4 regions of the Streptomyces sp. NPDC127108 genome follow, and region 3 is predicted to be linked to each of the others. Evidence: riboswitches for the same ligand, from Rfam matches in the RefSeq annotation. Region 3 holds a riboswitch; each other region holds the start of a gene.

Region 1 (3,304 bases), on a different contig from region 3:
GAAGGCCGCCGCCGCACTGGTCACCCACCTGCACCGGGACCACACCGACGCCTCGGCCCTCGCCGACGCGCTGGTGCCGGGGGCGCCCGTGCTGCGGCCGGCACCCGGCCACGGCGACGAGACGGACAACGTGACGACGCTGCTGGCCGAGCGCGAGCTGGCCCTGCACCGGCTGGCCGCCGAGGCTGTGGACGCCTGGGCCACCCGCGACATCGGGCCGTTCCGCGTCACCGCGGTGCCCGCCGTCGACGGCCTTGGCGACCCACAGCTGAACTGGGTGGTCGAGGCCGACGGGCAGCGGGTCTTCCACGGCGGCGACACGATGTTCCACGGCTCCTGGTGGCTCGTCGCGCGCCGGTTCAGCCCGTTCGACGCGGTCTTCCTGCCCGCGAACGGCCCCGTGGTCGACGCACCGCACCTGCAGCCGCCGAGCCCGTTGCCCGCCGCGATGGACCCGGAGCAGGCCGCCGCGGCAGCGGAGATCCTCGACGCCCGGTACGCGGTGCCGATCCACTACGAGCCGGAACAGCCCGACAAGATCGCGGGCTACACCGAAGTCCTCGACCCGGAGAACGAGTTCCGCGCGCACGCCGGGCCGCGCGCACGCGTCCTGGCCGTGGGGGAGTGGCTGGACCTGGCCACATGATCGGAAGCCCGGCGAGGCAGGGCTGCGCCCCGGTTCAGAGGAAGGCGCGCGGCAGGCGAGGCGGGACGGGGGCCTAGTAGGGGCCGTTGACGTTGTCGATCGAGCCGTAGCGGTCGGCCGCGTAGTTGCAGGCGGCGGTGATGTTGGCGACGGGGTCGAAGCTGTCCATCGACGTGCCGGGCAGGCGGTAGGCGGCGAAGGTCGGGTCGATGACCTGCAGGAGGCCCTTGGACGGGGTTCCCGCGGCGGCGTTGGAGTCCCAGTTGTTGGTGGCCAGCGGGTTGCCTGAGGACTCGCGCATGATGTTGCGGTGGATGCCCTCGTAGGAGGCGGGGATGCCGTGCTGGGCCAGGATGTCGAGCGACTCCTTGATCCAGCCGTCGAGGTCGTTGGTGTACGCCTTCGGGGCCGGGGCGGCGGCGGGCTCGGCGGCGAGCGTGCCGTCACGCTCGGAGCGGTCCGCCCGCCCGTCGGCGGTGTCCGGCTTCTGCGCGGGCTTGGCAGGGTTCTTGCCGCCGAGGGTGAGCTTGAGGCCGGGGCGGATCATCCCCGGGTCGTCGCCCAGAACGCTCCGGTTGTCCTGGTAGAGCTTCTTCCAGCCGCCGCTCACGGAGTGCTCGCGGGCGATCGTGGAAAGAGAGTCACCCGCGGCGACCACATAGGTCTTGGGCGCCGCGGCGGGCTGGGCGGCCGTGCCGGCCTGTGCGGCGGCGGTGGCGTCGGCCGCGCCGAGCACCGGGAGCGCGAGCACGGCCCCGCCGGTGCCCGCGACGGCGATGCCCCGGGCGAGCGGGCTGGACTTGGGGCGGCGGTGCTTTCCCCTTGCAGGCATGACGAATTCCTCTCCGTCGCCTGCGAGGTGAGCTGTCGGGTTCGGACGGGAGATGTCCGGCCGCACATGCGAGTGCGACTTCACCCCGAGCCGTTCCGGAATCCGGACCGGCGTCTTACCTGGGTCCCCCGCTCCTGCCATGCGAAGTGAGTGAGTGGGTGGGAGTGTTTCCGGACAGCGGCAGGATTCGGCGTTCCATCCGGATTGACGGCGACGTTAAGCGAGAAAACGCGGACGGAACAAGACCGGAAATCAAACGGGAAATCAGCGAAGCTCATCCCGGAGATCCACAACCTCTCGCACGCTTTGATCAAAAACCCCAACTTTCTTTGCGTGGAACGGAAGTGCGTTCCACGACTCCCGGCGGGGCGCAGCCGCCCCCGGCCGACCGGCGTGACCCATTTCACTGAATGGAGTGCGGGCCGGAACGTGTCTCGACGGCGCAGCAGAGCGTGCTATTCCGCCCAAGTGCCACACAATGCAGGGAGCACTTCGTGTACGCCATCAATGGCGCGAGAAAGTGAATTCCGGAGCAAAGTCGGACAAACCCTAAAGGTCTGCTTGGTCGCACACCGCTGCTGGTGAGCTGGCAAGGACGCTGATGCCTGCAGCTGGAGCCTTACGCCCACGAGGCCAAGATCTAGCCGTTCGCCCCGGACGCCCACGCTCCTAGGGGCGCCCGCAAGCAGCACCGGCGACCGCGCGTAGCCAGTTTGTCTACCGGCACGAACGGGGGCTGTGAGAAAACCGGCCGTCCGCTGAAATGCCTGAGGCACGGCCTGAACCACCCGCTGCCGACGAGGGCGGGGGTGTGCGCAGTGGCGCCGTGACTCAGCTTCAACTCACGGACGGAGAAACCGTCATGAAGCGAACGGAGAACTTCTCATGAAGCGCAAGATCGCCAAGACACTCGGCACATTGTCGCTGGCGGCGACAACTGTACTGAGTGCAGCCGCAACTGCTCCTGCCGCGGCCCGAGGTGGTACGCCCACCCCGGATCTGGCATTCGCTACTCCGGTTTCTGCAGTAGACACCGAGACACCGGAAACCGACATCCAGGCGAACAGGGGTGCCAATGCGGGAATCAGCAACTCGTGGGGATTCGTCAAGTTCTACCACCGGGGCGACGTGTGGCACATCTACGACGCGGACGCCGACGGATACTGCGTCGTGCAGCACGTGAGGTGGCGTCAGGACGGGCGCTACCGGGCGTACTACCGCCGTGCGTGCGGCAAAGGGACCAATAAATCAGGTGTGTTCAATATCCGTGAGGGAAAGCGGGTCAGGCTGAGTATCTGCCTGGCCCGCAAGGGGCATCCGATCGCCAGGTGCAGCAGCGGCCACGCCTACGGCAGGGCCTGATCGGACCCGCGCCCAAAGACCGTCCCGTAACTGCCCCGGCAGGGGCGGCCCAGGGGGCAGCCCGTGGTGAGACGGCCGACGCGTCGGCACTGCGAGCCCCGCAGGTGCAGTTCATGGACGCTTCGTATGACGACCTGTGGCCCGGTCGGCGGCGTGCGGCCGGGAATTCCCCGGCAGCGTGAGTGAGCGGCCGACGTCGGGGGAGTGGTGAACACCGCGCATGCCGTGACGGGTGCTGCCGCTGTGCTCCCCCCCGGGGGGGGGCTCAGTCCGCGATCCAGTTGCCGTGGAACCCTTCCGGCACGCGGGCGGGGAGGTGCACCGTCGCCACCGGTTTCCGCAGGTCGGTGGCGTCCAGGATCACCAGATCGCTTCCGTCGCGTGCGCGGTCGTAGACGTACGCGATGAGCCAGTTCGGGGGCGCGAACACGGCTTCGGAGGGACGATATCCCTCGCCGGGCTCG
Region 2 (3,304 bases), on a different contig from region 3:
CGCCCTTGCCGCCGTAGCGGTTGGCGTCTCCGTCACGCAGTTCGATGGCCTCGAAGGCACCGGTGGAGGCGCCGGACGGGACCGCGGCGCGGCCGGTGGACCCGTCGTCGAGGCCGACCTCGACCTCGACCGTGGGGTTGCCTCGGGAGTCCAGGATTTCCCGGGCTACGACGACGTCGATGGACGGCACGAGCATCTCCTTCTGGGATGTGACGCTAGGGGCGCATGGCGTGCACCACTGGGGGCGCGGGCTTGCGCATGGCTTGCATGGTCTTCATCGGCCCTGCGTCTCCTGAGCCTAACGGGCCCGGGAGCTTCGGCCAGCCGACCGCCCGCCCCGTGGGACGGCCATCGGGCCAATTCCCTGGGAATCCGGACGGAACCACAGGTTCTTACCGGCCGGTAGCTTCGCCCTGGGCGTACTCCGGGACCGGCGGGACCGCCCCGGACAGCACCTCGCCCCGGTGCGTACGGGGGATACGCGCACCGGGGCGAGGGAGACCCGTGGGGACGGGGGCGCTCCGCGGGGCGGAGCGGGGGCCCTGTCCGGACGGGCCGGACAGGGCGCGGGTCGGGCTCAGGCTCAGCTGAGGTGCAGCTGCTGGCCCGGGTAGATCATGTCGGCGTCGGAGATGATGTCGCCGTTGAGCTTGTACACCTTGTGCCAGCCGCCCTTGACGTCGTGCTCGTCGGCGATCTTGGACAGGGTGTCGCCCGTCTTGACCTTGTACTCGCCGTCGCCCTTCTTCACGACCTTGCCGGTCGGGGTCTGGACGGTCTTCTTCGACTCGGTCTGCGGGGCGGCCTGCTGCGGCTTCGGCTGCGGCTTGGCCTGCTGCTGCGGCTGAGCCTGCTGCTGCGGCTGCTGCTGGGGCTTGGCCTGCTGCTGGGGCTGCTGCTGCGGCTTCTCGGCACCGCCGCCGTTGTACGGGGCGCTGGTGAGGCCCACGCCACAGCTCGGCCAGGCACCCTTGCCCTGGCCCGCGAGGACCTTCTCGGCGATCTCGATCTGCTGGGCCTTGGAGGCCTTGTCGGCGGTGGCCGCGTACTTCGTACCGCCGTAGGCGGCCCAGGTGGAGGCGGAGAACTGCACGCCGCCGTAGTAGCCGTTGCCGGTGTTGATGGACCAGTCGCCGCCGGACTCGCACTGGGCGACCCGGTCCCACTGGTCGACGGTGGCGGCGTTCGCGGTGCCCGCGGCCATCAGCGGGGCGGCGACGGCGGCGCCGGTGACACCGACGACGGCGGCCGCACGGGTGGCCTTGGACGGACGACGGTGCTTGCCCTTGCCGGAAAGCAGCATGGAGTGATCCCCTCACCGACGCCTGCGAGGTGAGCTGTCGGGTTCGGGCGGGTGAGTGCCCGGCCGTACGGCTTCCGTACGACTTCACCCCTAGCCGGTCCTGCGCGTCGCGCGGCCGCTGGCCGCTCAACGCGTGGGCCCGGCGCTTACCTTGGGTCCCCCGCTCCTGCCTTCGGCGCTCGAAGCGACGACTGTTCCCGTCCGGCCGTTGGCAGGATTCGGCGTACCGACCGGCGGGGCCCGCTGTGGCGAGCGGTCACGACCGTAGACAGGCAATCACCGGAATTTCAAAGACGATCAGGGCTTCTGAGACCCATCTCTCACTTGCCTCTCACCGTCTTTAAACCGGACATTCACCCCGAACCGCCGGCCAACTTCCGCCCCGGTATGCCTACTTCCGGTCCGCTTCGGCGGCCTGGCGCTCCCTCAGGTCAAGTCGCTGACCGGGGAGGATGAGATCCGGGTCACCGCCAACGGTCCGCTTGTTCTCGGCGTAGAGAGTGGACCAGCCGCCGTCAAGGTCGTGCCGGTCGGCGATCTGCGAGAGGTTGTCGCCGGAGCGGACCGTGTAGGTGTCCGCGGGGTCGGCGGCGTCACGCGAGTCGCGCCCTTCACCACGCGACGCGTGGCGGCCCGCGGAGCCCGCGCCACCCTGCTGTGCCCCGTCGGCCTCGTCGGCGCTGGAGCCGCGGTGGCGGCCGGACGGAGACTCGGACGAGGAGTCCTCGGAGCCGTCCGCGGAGTCGTCGGCGCCGGACGGCTCGCGGCCCGCCTCGGACCCGGCGTCGGGCGAAGTGGTGTCGCGGTCGCCGGACTTGCCGTCCTCGCCCGCACCCTTCTCGCCCTTCTGCCCGCCCTTGTCGCGTTCGTCACGCTCGTCGGCCGAGTCGCTATTGTCGGGCTTGCGGTGTTTGCCGGTTTCCTTGCCCGTGGCGCCCTCGTCGCTCGCGTCGGCGGAGTCCTCGGCGTCCTTGCCGCCCTTCTCGCCGCTCTTCCCGTCGTCCTTGGAGTCCTTGGAGTCCCGCGAGTCCTTGGAGCCGTCGGACGGCTCCGAGGGCTCGGACGGCGTGACCGGGAGGCCCGGGTCGACGTCGGCGGCCTCGCCGCCCTTGCTGAGGCCCGCGGCCGGGCCGCAGTTCGGCCACGCGGCGGGGCCCTGGTCGGCCAGGATCTTGTCGGCGACGGCGATCTGCTGGGAGCGGCTCGCCTGGTCGGCGCTCGGCGCGTAGGCGAGGCCGCCGTAGCTCTCCCAGGTCTCCTGCGTCAGCTGCAGACCGCCGTAGTACCCGTCGCCCTTGGCGCTCCACGCGCCGCCGCTCTCGCACTCCGCGACCTTGTCCCACGTCGTGGCGTCGGCGGCGTGCGCGCCCGTGGCGCCGAGCAGCGGGATGGCGATGGCGGATCCGGTGACGCCCGCCGCGACGACGATCGCCGGGGCCTGGCGGGGACGGCGGTGACGGCCTTGGCCGGAGAGCATGCACGTGCCTTTCGAGCGACGACAAGAACAGCTGCGACACGTGGTGCCGAGGGGTGCCGAGCCGTCGTGAACGTAGCCGCAGTCGAACGTCAGTCACAAGTCGATGCAGCGCAGATCACGTGAAAGTCACAGTCTTGACGGTACGTCAGGCACGCGCCGCTCCCCCGTCAGCGGCCGGGCGGCGTGAACGTCACCGGCAAGGTCCGCAGGCCACGCATGATGAGCCCGCCGCGCCACCTCAACTCCTCGGGATCGACGGCGAGTTGCAGGTCGGGCAGCCTGCGGAGCAGCGTCGCGAGCGCCGTCTGGCCCTCCAGGCGGGCCAGCGGGGCGCCGAGGCAGTAGTGGATGCCGTGGCCGTATCCGAGGTGCTGGTTGTCGGCCCGGGACAGGTCGAGGAGGTCGGGGTCGGGGAAGCGGGCCGGGTCGCGGTCGGCGGCGGCGAGGACGACGAGGACGGGGTCGCCCGCGGCGATGTCCTGGCCGCCGATCCGCAGCGGCTCGGTGGCGAAGCGCCAGGTGGC
Region 3 (3,304 bases):
CGTCTCTTCACGCGCCCCTTCGCGCACCTCTTTCGCGCACCTCTTGTTCTCTTGTTCGCGCGTCTCGTCGCATTCTTCGCGCGTCTAGCCGCACGCCTGATGACGCATATGAGGTCGCACGCCTGGCCGTGCATTCGGTCGCACACCTCACACGTATTCGGCGCGTACTCGAATCCGAAATGCAGGCAGCGAAAAATTCCGTCCGCGAACACGTATCTCTTTGTATACGGCGCCGCCGTTAATTCCGGACGCTCACCGTGTTGACGGCATGTTGCGAATCCCTCACACGTCCGGCGCGGGGGCCGATCCGCGGCCGGTGCGCCGCGGGGGTCCGTTCCGCGTGCAGCAGGGTGAGCGTACGGGCCCGCTCGGCGTCGCCGCGGGCCACGGCGTCGACAACGGCGGCGCGCTCGGACCAGGTCTGTGCGGGGGCGGCCTGGGGCTCCGTGACGTACATCCAGGCGATCTTGTGGCGGAGCTGGGTGAGCAGGGTGATCAGGCCGGGGCTCGATGAGGCCTGTGTGAGCGTCTCGTGGAACCAGCCGTCGAGCGAGCGGAGGTCCTCGGCACCGCCGCGCCGGGAGCGCTCCTTGCCGAGCCGGACGAGCCCGCGCAGGACCTTCAGATGGGCGTCGGTGCGGCGCTGGGCGGCGCGGGCGGCCGCCAGGGGCTCCAGGAGCGCACGGATCTCCAGGAGGTCGGCGGCGTCCTGCTCGGTGGGCTCGGCGACGCAGGCGCCCGCGTGCCTGCGGGTCACGACGAAGCCCTCGGCCTCCAGCGTGCGCAGCGCCTCGCGCACGGGGACGCGGGAGACGCCGTAGCGGCGGGCGAGCAGTTCCTCGGTGAGGCGCGTGCCGCGTTCGTAGACACCGGAGACGATGTCGTCCCGGATGGCCGTGCATACCGAGTGCGCGGGAATGCGCATGACGGACCTCCGCTTTAATGCCCGCGAAACGCGTTGGTCGACGCGTCGGCCGACGCGTCGAATGGCGCTCGTTCAACGACTCCATGGACCCTGCCGCCATGAACTCTATTGCAGAAGGCCGGATTTTCCGACGGGAGGCCGGAATCCATGGATATCTTTTGGCCAAAAGGGCGCGCATACGCATGAAAGCCCCGGCTCGGGTGAGCCGGGGCTTTCATGCGTCCGGGAGGGTCCCGGCATCAGGATTCAGACGTTGATGTCGGGATTCGGACGTCGGCGTCGGGATTCGGACGCCCCACGTCGGGGATCAGACGTTGACGCCGTGCGAGCGCAGGTACGCCACGGGGTCGATGTCGGAGCCGTAGTCCGCGCCGGTCCGGGCCTCGAAGTGCAGGTGCGGGCCGCTGGAGTTGCCCGTCGAACCGGAGAGGCCGATCTGCTGGCCCGGGGTGACCGTCTGGCCGACCGTGACGCTGAGGGACGACATGTGGCCGTACTGCGTGTACGTGCCGTCGTTGTGGCGGATCACGACGTTGTTGCCGTAGGCGCCGCCCCAGCCGGCCTCGACGACGGTGCCCGCGGCGACCGCCTGGACCTGGGTGCCGGACGCGGCGTGGAAGTCGACGCCGGTGTGGCTGCCGGAGGACCACATGGCCCCGCCGGTCTTGTAGCCGGTGGAGACGTAGCTGCCGTCGATCGGCGAGACGTAGGAGCCGAGGCGCTTGCGCTCGGCCTCGCGGGCGGCGCGCTCCTTGGCCTCGCGCTCCTTCTGGGCCTTCACCTTCGCGGCGGCCTCGGCCTTCCGCTTGGCCTCGGCGGCCTTGCGCTTGGCCTCTGCGGCATCGGCGCGGGCCTCGGCCTCGGCCTTCTTCTGCGCGGCGGCCTCGACGGCGGCGTGCTTCTGCGCGGCGGCCTGGGCGTCGATCTCGCCGGCCAGGGAGTCGCCGACGGAGATGGACTGGGTGAGGCCGGTGTGCGCGTACTCCGCGGAGCTGCCTTCGGCGGCGAGGGCCGGCGCGGCCAGGCCCGAGATGACTCCGGTGGTGGTGAGCGCGGCGACGCCCGCGGCGCTGGCGGTCGTACGCGAGATGCGGCTCGGACGGCGGTGCTTGCCGGTCGGGCGGGTGAACGCCATGAAGCGGCTGATCCTTTCCTTCCTTCTCGCCTACCGGGTTAGCTGACGGGTTCGGAGCAGGAAGGTCTCCTACGGGCTCCTCGCCTCGCGGCAAGGGGTCCGATTCACCCCAGGGGACGTGTGGGTCCCCGGCTCCCCTGGCTCGCGCCGTACGGGGACTCGGCGATGGCTGTCCGGTGCCGCGGACGCGGCGTACTGCCTGACGGACAGCCGGACCGACGCTAAACGCCTCATCTTTCAATCGACAAACGAATCAGGCCTTTTGTAGCGCACGCCACAGGCCAGACGAGCAACCTCCATGTCAATTCGGACATATGGCGGCATGCAGGGACCCCAGTGGCTTCCTGAGCCGCTGGGGTCCCTGTTCCCACGAGGCGTTGATGCCGCTATGTCCAGCTTTACGTCAGCAGCTCGCCGCGGCCTGTACGCCGCCTTGGACGCCGCCGGAACATCGCCGCATCGCCGCCGGCCGATCCCGGCAATCAGCCGGTGACCACCGTCACTTCACCGATGCCGAGCGCCTTGACGGGCTCCTCGATCTGCGCGGCGTCGCCCACGAGGACCGTCACGAGCCGGTCGTCCGGGAAGGCGCTCACGACGGCCGCGGTGGCCTCCACGGTGCCCGTCTGCGCCAACTGGCGGTACAGGTGGGCCTGGAAGTCGTCCGGCAGGTGCTGCTCGACCTGGTCGGCGAGGGTGGCGGCGACGGCCGCCGCCGTCTCGTACTTCAGCGGGGCGACGCCGACCAGGTTCTGCACGGCGACATCGCGCTCGGGGTCGGTCAGGCCCTCCGCGGCGAGCGTGCGCAGGACCTTCCACAGGTCGTCGAGGGCCGGGCCCGTGTTGGGGGTGTCCACGGAGCCGCTGATGGCGAGCATCGCGGCGCCCGTGGCCCCCTCCGGGGACGTGGGGGCGGCGGAGCGCAGCACCTGGGCGAAGGCACGCACTCCGTAGGTGTAGCCCTTCTCCTCGCGCAGGACGCGGTCCAGGCGCGAGGTGAGGGTGCCGCCCAGGCAGTACGTACCGAGGACCTGCGCGGACCACACGCGGTCGTGCCGGTCCGGGCCGACGCGGCCGATGAGCAGCTGCGTCTGGACGGCGCCGGGGCGGTCCACGATGACGACGCGGCCGCGGTCGTCGGCGGTCACCGGGGGCACCGGGCGCGGCTCGGCCGTCCCGCCGGTCCAGGCGCCGAGGGTGTCGGCGAGGACGGTGTCCAGGTCGATGCCGGTGAGGTCGCCGAC
Region 4 (3,304 bases), on a different contig from region 3:
ACGTGAAGCGGGACGAGGAGAAGGTCGACAAGGGGATGTTCGGCGCGGTCGGCGGTCTCACGACGGCGAACATCTTCATCGCGGTGCTCTGGACGTGACCGCGGCCCCCTGACGCGACATGCCCCGCACGCGCGCGTGCGGGGCATTTTCGGCTCTACGTTTTCGTGGCTCTACGTAGACAGCGATCGCGTACGCGCGGACAGCGATCGCGTGCGCAGAGGGTCAACGGTTCACGCGGGCCGGACGACGCTGTGGATTGGCATGTAGTAGATCGACTCGACGCGGACATTCGCGCCCGGCTTCGGGGCGTGGATCATCTTGCCGTCGCCGATGTAGATCCCGACGTGGCTGATGTCGTCGTAGAAGAAGACCAGGTCACCCGGCTTGGCCTGGGAGGTCGGCACGGTCGTGCCGACCTTCACCTGATCCCAGGTGGTGCGCGGCAGCGAGATCCCGGCGGTCTTCCAGGCCGCCTGCGTGAGCCCGGAGCAGTCGTAGGAGCCGGGCCCCGTGGCGCCCCACACGTAGGGCTTGCCCATCTGCTTCTCGGCGAAGGCGATCACCTTCTCGGCCTTGGCCGCGTAGCCGCTGCCCGCACCCGAACCCGAGCCGGACCCCGTGTCCGAGCCCGAGCCCGACCCGGAACCGCTGTCCGAACCGGAATCCGAACCGGACCCTGAGCCCTGCTCCTGCCCCTGCTCACGCTCCCGCTCGCGCCGCTCGGCGGCCTCCTTGGCCTTCCGCTCGCGCTCCTCCGCGGCCTGTTTGCGGGCCAGCTCGGCCGCCTTGCGCTTGGCGGCCTCCTCCTTGCGCTTCTCGATCGCCGCGAGCCGTGCCTTCTCCTCGGCGGTCAGCTTCGACAGGAGCGAGCGGGCCTCGGTCAGCTTGGTCTGGACGGTCTGCTTGCTCGTCCGGAGGTCGTCACGCGAGTCCTGCAGCGACTTCAGGCTCTTCGTGGCCTTGGCGCGCTGCTTGGTCGCCGCGACCTGCTGGGTCTGGTAGTCGTCGACGGCCTTCTTCTGGCGGCTGGTGAGCCGGTCCGCGAGATGGTTCTGGTCGAAGAAGCCCTTGGGGTCGTCGGCGAGCATCATCGCGGCGGTCTCGGAGACGGCACCGGTGCGGTACTGCGCGGCGGCGAAGGAGCCCAGCTCCTGCCGGGCCTCGTTCAGCCGGTCCGTGCGCTTGGCGACGTCGTCCAGGAGCCGGTCGGCCTTCTTGCGCTGTTTGTCGGTGCGCTCCTTGGCCGAGTTGTACTTCTGCGTGGCCACTCCGGCCTGCTGGTAGAGGTCGTCGACCTTCTTCTGGACCTCTTCGAGGCTCGGCTTGCCCGGCTCGGTGGGGGCGGACGGGGCGGCGTTCGCGCTCTGCGACAGCAGGGCCACCGACGTCAGGGCGGCCGTCGTGATGCCGAGGGCGGGGGTCGTGCGTATGAGGGCTGAGCGGCTGCGCGGCTTGCGGTGCGACGCCAAAGCTGGCGACTCCTTCCGTGGACCGCCTACCGGGTTAGCTGTCGGGTTCGGGCGGGTGCTTCGGAAGGCTGCCCTACTGTTCCGCACGTCGTACGGAACGGATTCACCCCAAAGAACGTGGTGGGTCCCCGGCTCCGAACACGTCGGACTCGGCGGAGGCCGCGCGTGACCGGCGGGGATCGCCGGTGGGGGGACGTGCGGCCCGCGCAGCACGCTAGCCAACTCCCGTGGCGCGAGGGAAGGATGATGTTCGATATGCCCGATACATTTTCGTGACTTCACGAGGCCCTTGGCGCCGCCTTGACGCGGACGGCCGGGGCCGTGGCGCAGCGTGACGCCCCGGGCGCGCAGCGCGGGCGTGGCCGGAACCGGGCGGGCTCCGGGCGGCCTCGCGGAACCCGGGGCGGGTTGTCAGTGGGGCCGCCTAGACTCGGGAGGCGATGAGCAGCCTCTTTGACGACAGCTTCCTGGCGGACCTCAAGCCCTCGCAGGGCCACGACGAGGAACCCCCGCCGCCGCCCGAGGACAGCGCTCCGGAGCCCATTCCGGACGACTTGTTCCAAGGGAGGTTCGACGCGCCCGCACCCCGGGACGCGTACTACCGGGACGGTGCCCCCCGCCCCGCGATCGACCCGGCGGCGCTGCTCGACGGCCTGAACGAGAACCAGCGCGCGGCCGTCGTGCACGCGGGCTCCCCGCTGCTCATCGTCGCGGGCGCCGGCTCCGGCAAGACGCGGGTGCTCACCCACCGCATCGCGTACCTCCTCGCGGAGCGCGGCGCGCACCCGGGCCAGATCCTCGCGATCACGTTCACGAACAAGGCCGCGGGCGAGATGAAGGAGCGCGTCGAGCAGCTCGTCGGCCCGCGCGCGGGTGCGATGTGGGTGTCGACGTTCCACAGCGCGTGCGTGCGCATCCTGCGCCGGGAGTACAAGAAGCTGGGCTTCACGTCCTCGTTCTCGATCTACGACGCCGCGGACTCCAAGCGTCTGATGGCCCTGGTCTGCCGGGACCTGGACCTCGACCCGAAGAAGTTCCCGCCGAAGTCCTTCAGCGCCAAGATCTCGAACCTGAAGAACGAGCTGATCGACGAGGAGGACTTCTCCGCCCAGGCGGCTGACGGCTTCGAGAAGACCCTCGCCCAGGCGTACGCGATGTACCAGTCGCGGCTCCGCGAGGCCAACGCCCTCGACTTCGACGACCTGATCATGACGACGGTGAACCTGCTGCGCGCCTTCCCGGACGTCGCCGAGCACTACCGCCGCCGCTTCCGCCACGTGATGGTGGACGAGTACCAGGACACCAACCACGCCCAGTACGCCCTCGTGCGCGAGCTGGTGGGCCCCTCCGGGGAGGGCGAGGAGCCCGGCGAGCTGTGCGTCGTCGGTGACGCCGACCAGTCCATCTACGCCTTCCGCGGCGCCACGATCCGCAACATCCTCCAGTTCGAGGAGGACTACTCGGACGCGACCACGATCCTCCTGGAGCAGAACTACCGCTCCACGCAGACGATCCTCACCGCCGCCAACGCCGTCATCGAGCGCAACGAGAGCCGCCGCCCCAAGAACCTGTGGACCAACGCGGGCGCGGGCGCCCGCATCACCGGGTACGTGGCGGACACCGAGCACGACGAGGCCCAGTTCGTCGCCGACGAGATCGACCGCCTCACCGACGCGGGCGACGCCAAGGCCGGCGACGTGGCGATCTTCTACCGCACGAACGCCCAGTCCCGTGTCTTCGAAGAGATCTTCATCCGCGTCGGCCTGCCCTACAAGGTCGTCGGCGGCGTGCGGTTCTACGAGCGCAAGGAAGTCCGCGACGTCCTCGCGTACTTG

Evidence for each region. Region 3 has a riboswitch for cyclic di-AMP ahead of ACFVHO_RS37185 (M23 family metallopeptidase). Riboswitches for the same ligand answer to the same signal wherever they lie in the genome.
Region 1: it holds a riboswitch for cyclic di-AMP, as region 3 does, so the genes downstream of both, ACFVHO_RS22445 (transglycosylase SLT domain-containing protein) here and ACFVHO_RS37185 (M23 family metallopeptidase) in region 3, are expected to answer to the same signal.
Region 2: it holds a riboswitch for cyclic di-AMP, as region 3 does, so the genes downstream of both, ACFVHO_RS33305 (transglycosylase family protein) here and ACFVHO_RS37185 (M23 family metallopeptidase) in region 3, are expected to answer to the same signal.
Region 4: it holds a riboswitch for cyclic di-AMP, as region 3 does, so the genes downstream of both, ACFVHO_RS09635 (NlpC/P60 family protein) here and ACFVHO_RS37185 (M23 family metallopeptidase) in region 3, are expected to answer to the same signal.

What each region holds. Positions count from the first base shown of each region.
Region 1 is NZ_JBHXTE010000026.1:2,511-5,814, forward strand. It holds gene ACFVHO_RS22440 (MBL fold metallo-hydrolase) at 1-646, shown strand, start outside; gene ACFVHO_RS22445 (transglycosylase SLT domain-containing protein) at 720-1,478, opposite strand; cyclic di-AMP (ydaO/yuaA leader) riboswitch at 1,483-1,681, opposite strand; gene ACFVHO_RS22450 (hypothetical protein) at 2,364-2,840, shown strand; gene ACFVHO_RS22455 (carotenoid oxygenase family protein) at 3,106-3,304, opposite strand, start outside.
Region 2 is NZ_JBHXTE010000050.1:49,561-52,864, reverse strand. It holds gene eno (phosphopyruvate hydratase) at 1-196, opposite strand, end outside; gene ACFVHO_RS33305 (transglycosylase family protein) at 584-1,303, opposite strand; cyclic di-AMP (ydaO/yuaA leader) riboswitch at 1,308-1,491, opposite strand; gene ACFVHO_RS33300 (transglycosylase family protein) at 1,695-2,780, opposite strand; gene ACFVHO_RS33295 (cytochrome P450) at 2,948-3,304, opposite strand, start outside.
Region 3 is NZ_JBHXTE010000065.1:34,587-37,890, forward strand. It holds gene ACFVHO_RS37180 (GntR family transcriptional regulator) at 239-925, opposite strand; gene ACFVHO_RS37185 (M23 family metallopeptidase) at 1,233-2,060, opposite strand; cyclic di-AMP (ydaO/yuaA leader) riboswitch at 2,074-2,235, opposite strand; gene ACFVHO_RS37190 (M16 family metallopeptidase) at 2,543-3,304, opposite strand, start outside.
Region 4 is NZ_JBHXTE010000009.1:55,775-59,078, reverse strand. It holds gene ACFVHO_RS09640 (hypothetical protein) at 1-98, shown strand, start outside; gene ACFVHO_RS09635 (NlpC/P60 family protein) at 231-1,469, opposite strand; cyclic di-AMP (ydaO/yuaA leader) riboswitch at 1,477-1,634, opposite strand; gene ACFVHO_RS09630 (ATP-dependent DNA helicase) at 1,910-3,304, shown strand, end outside.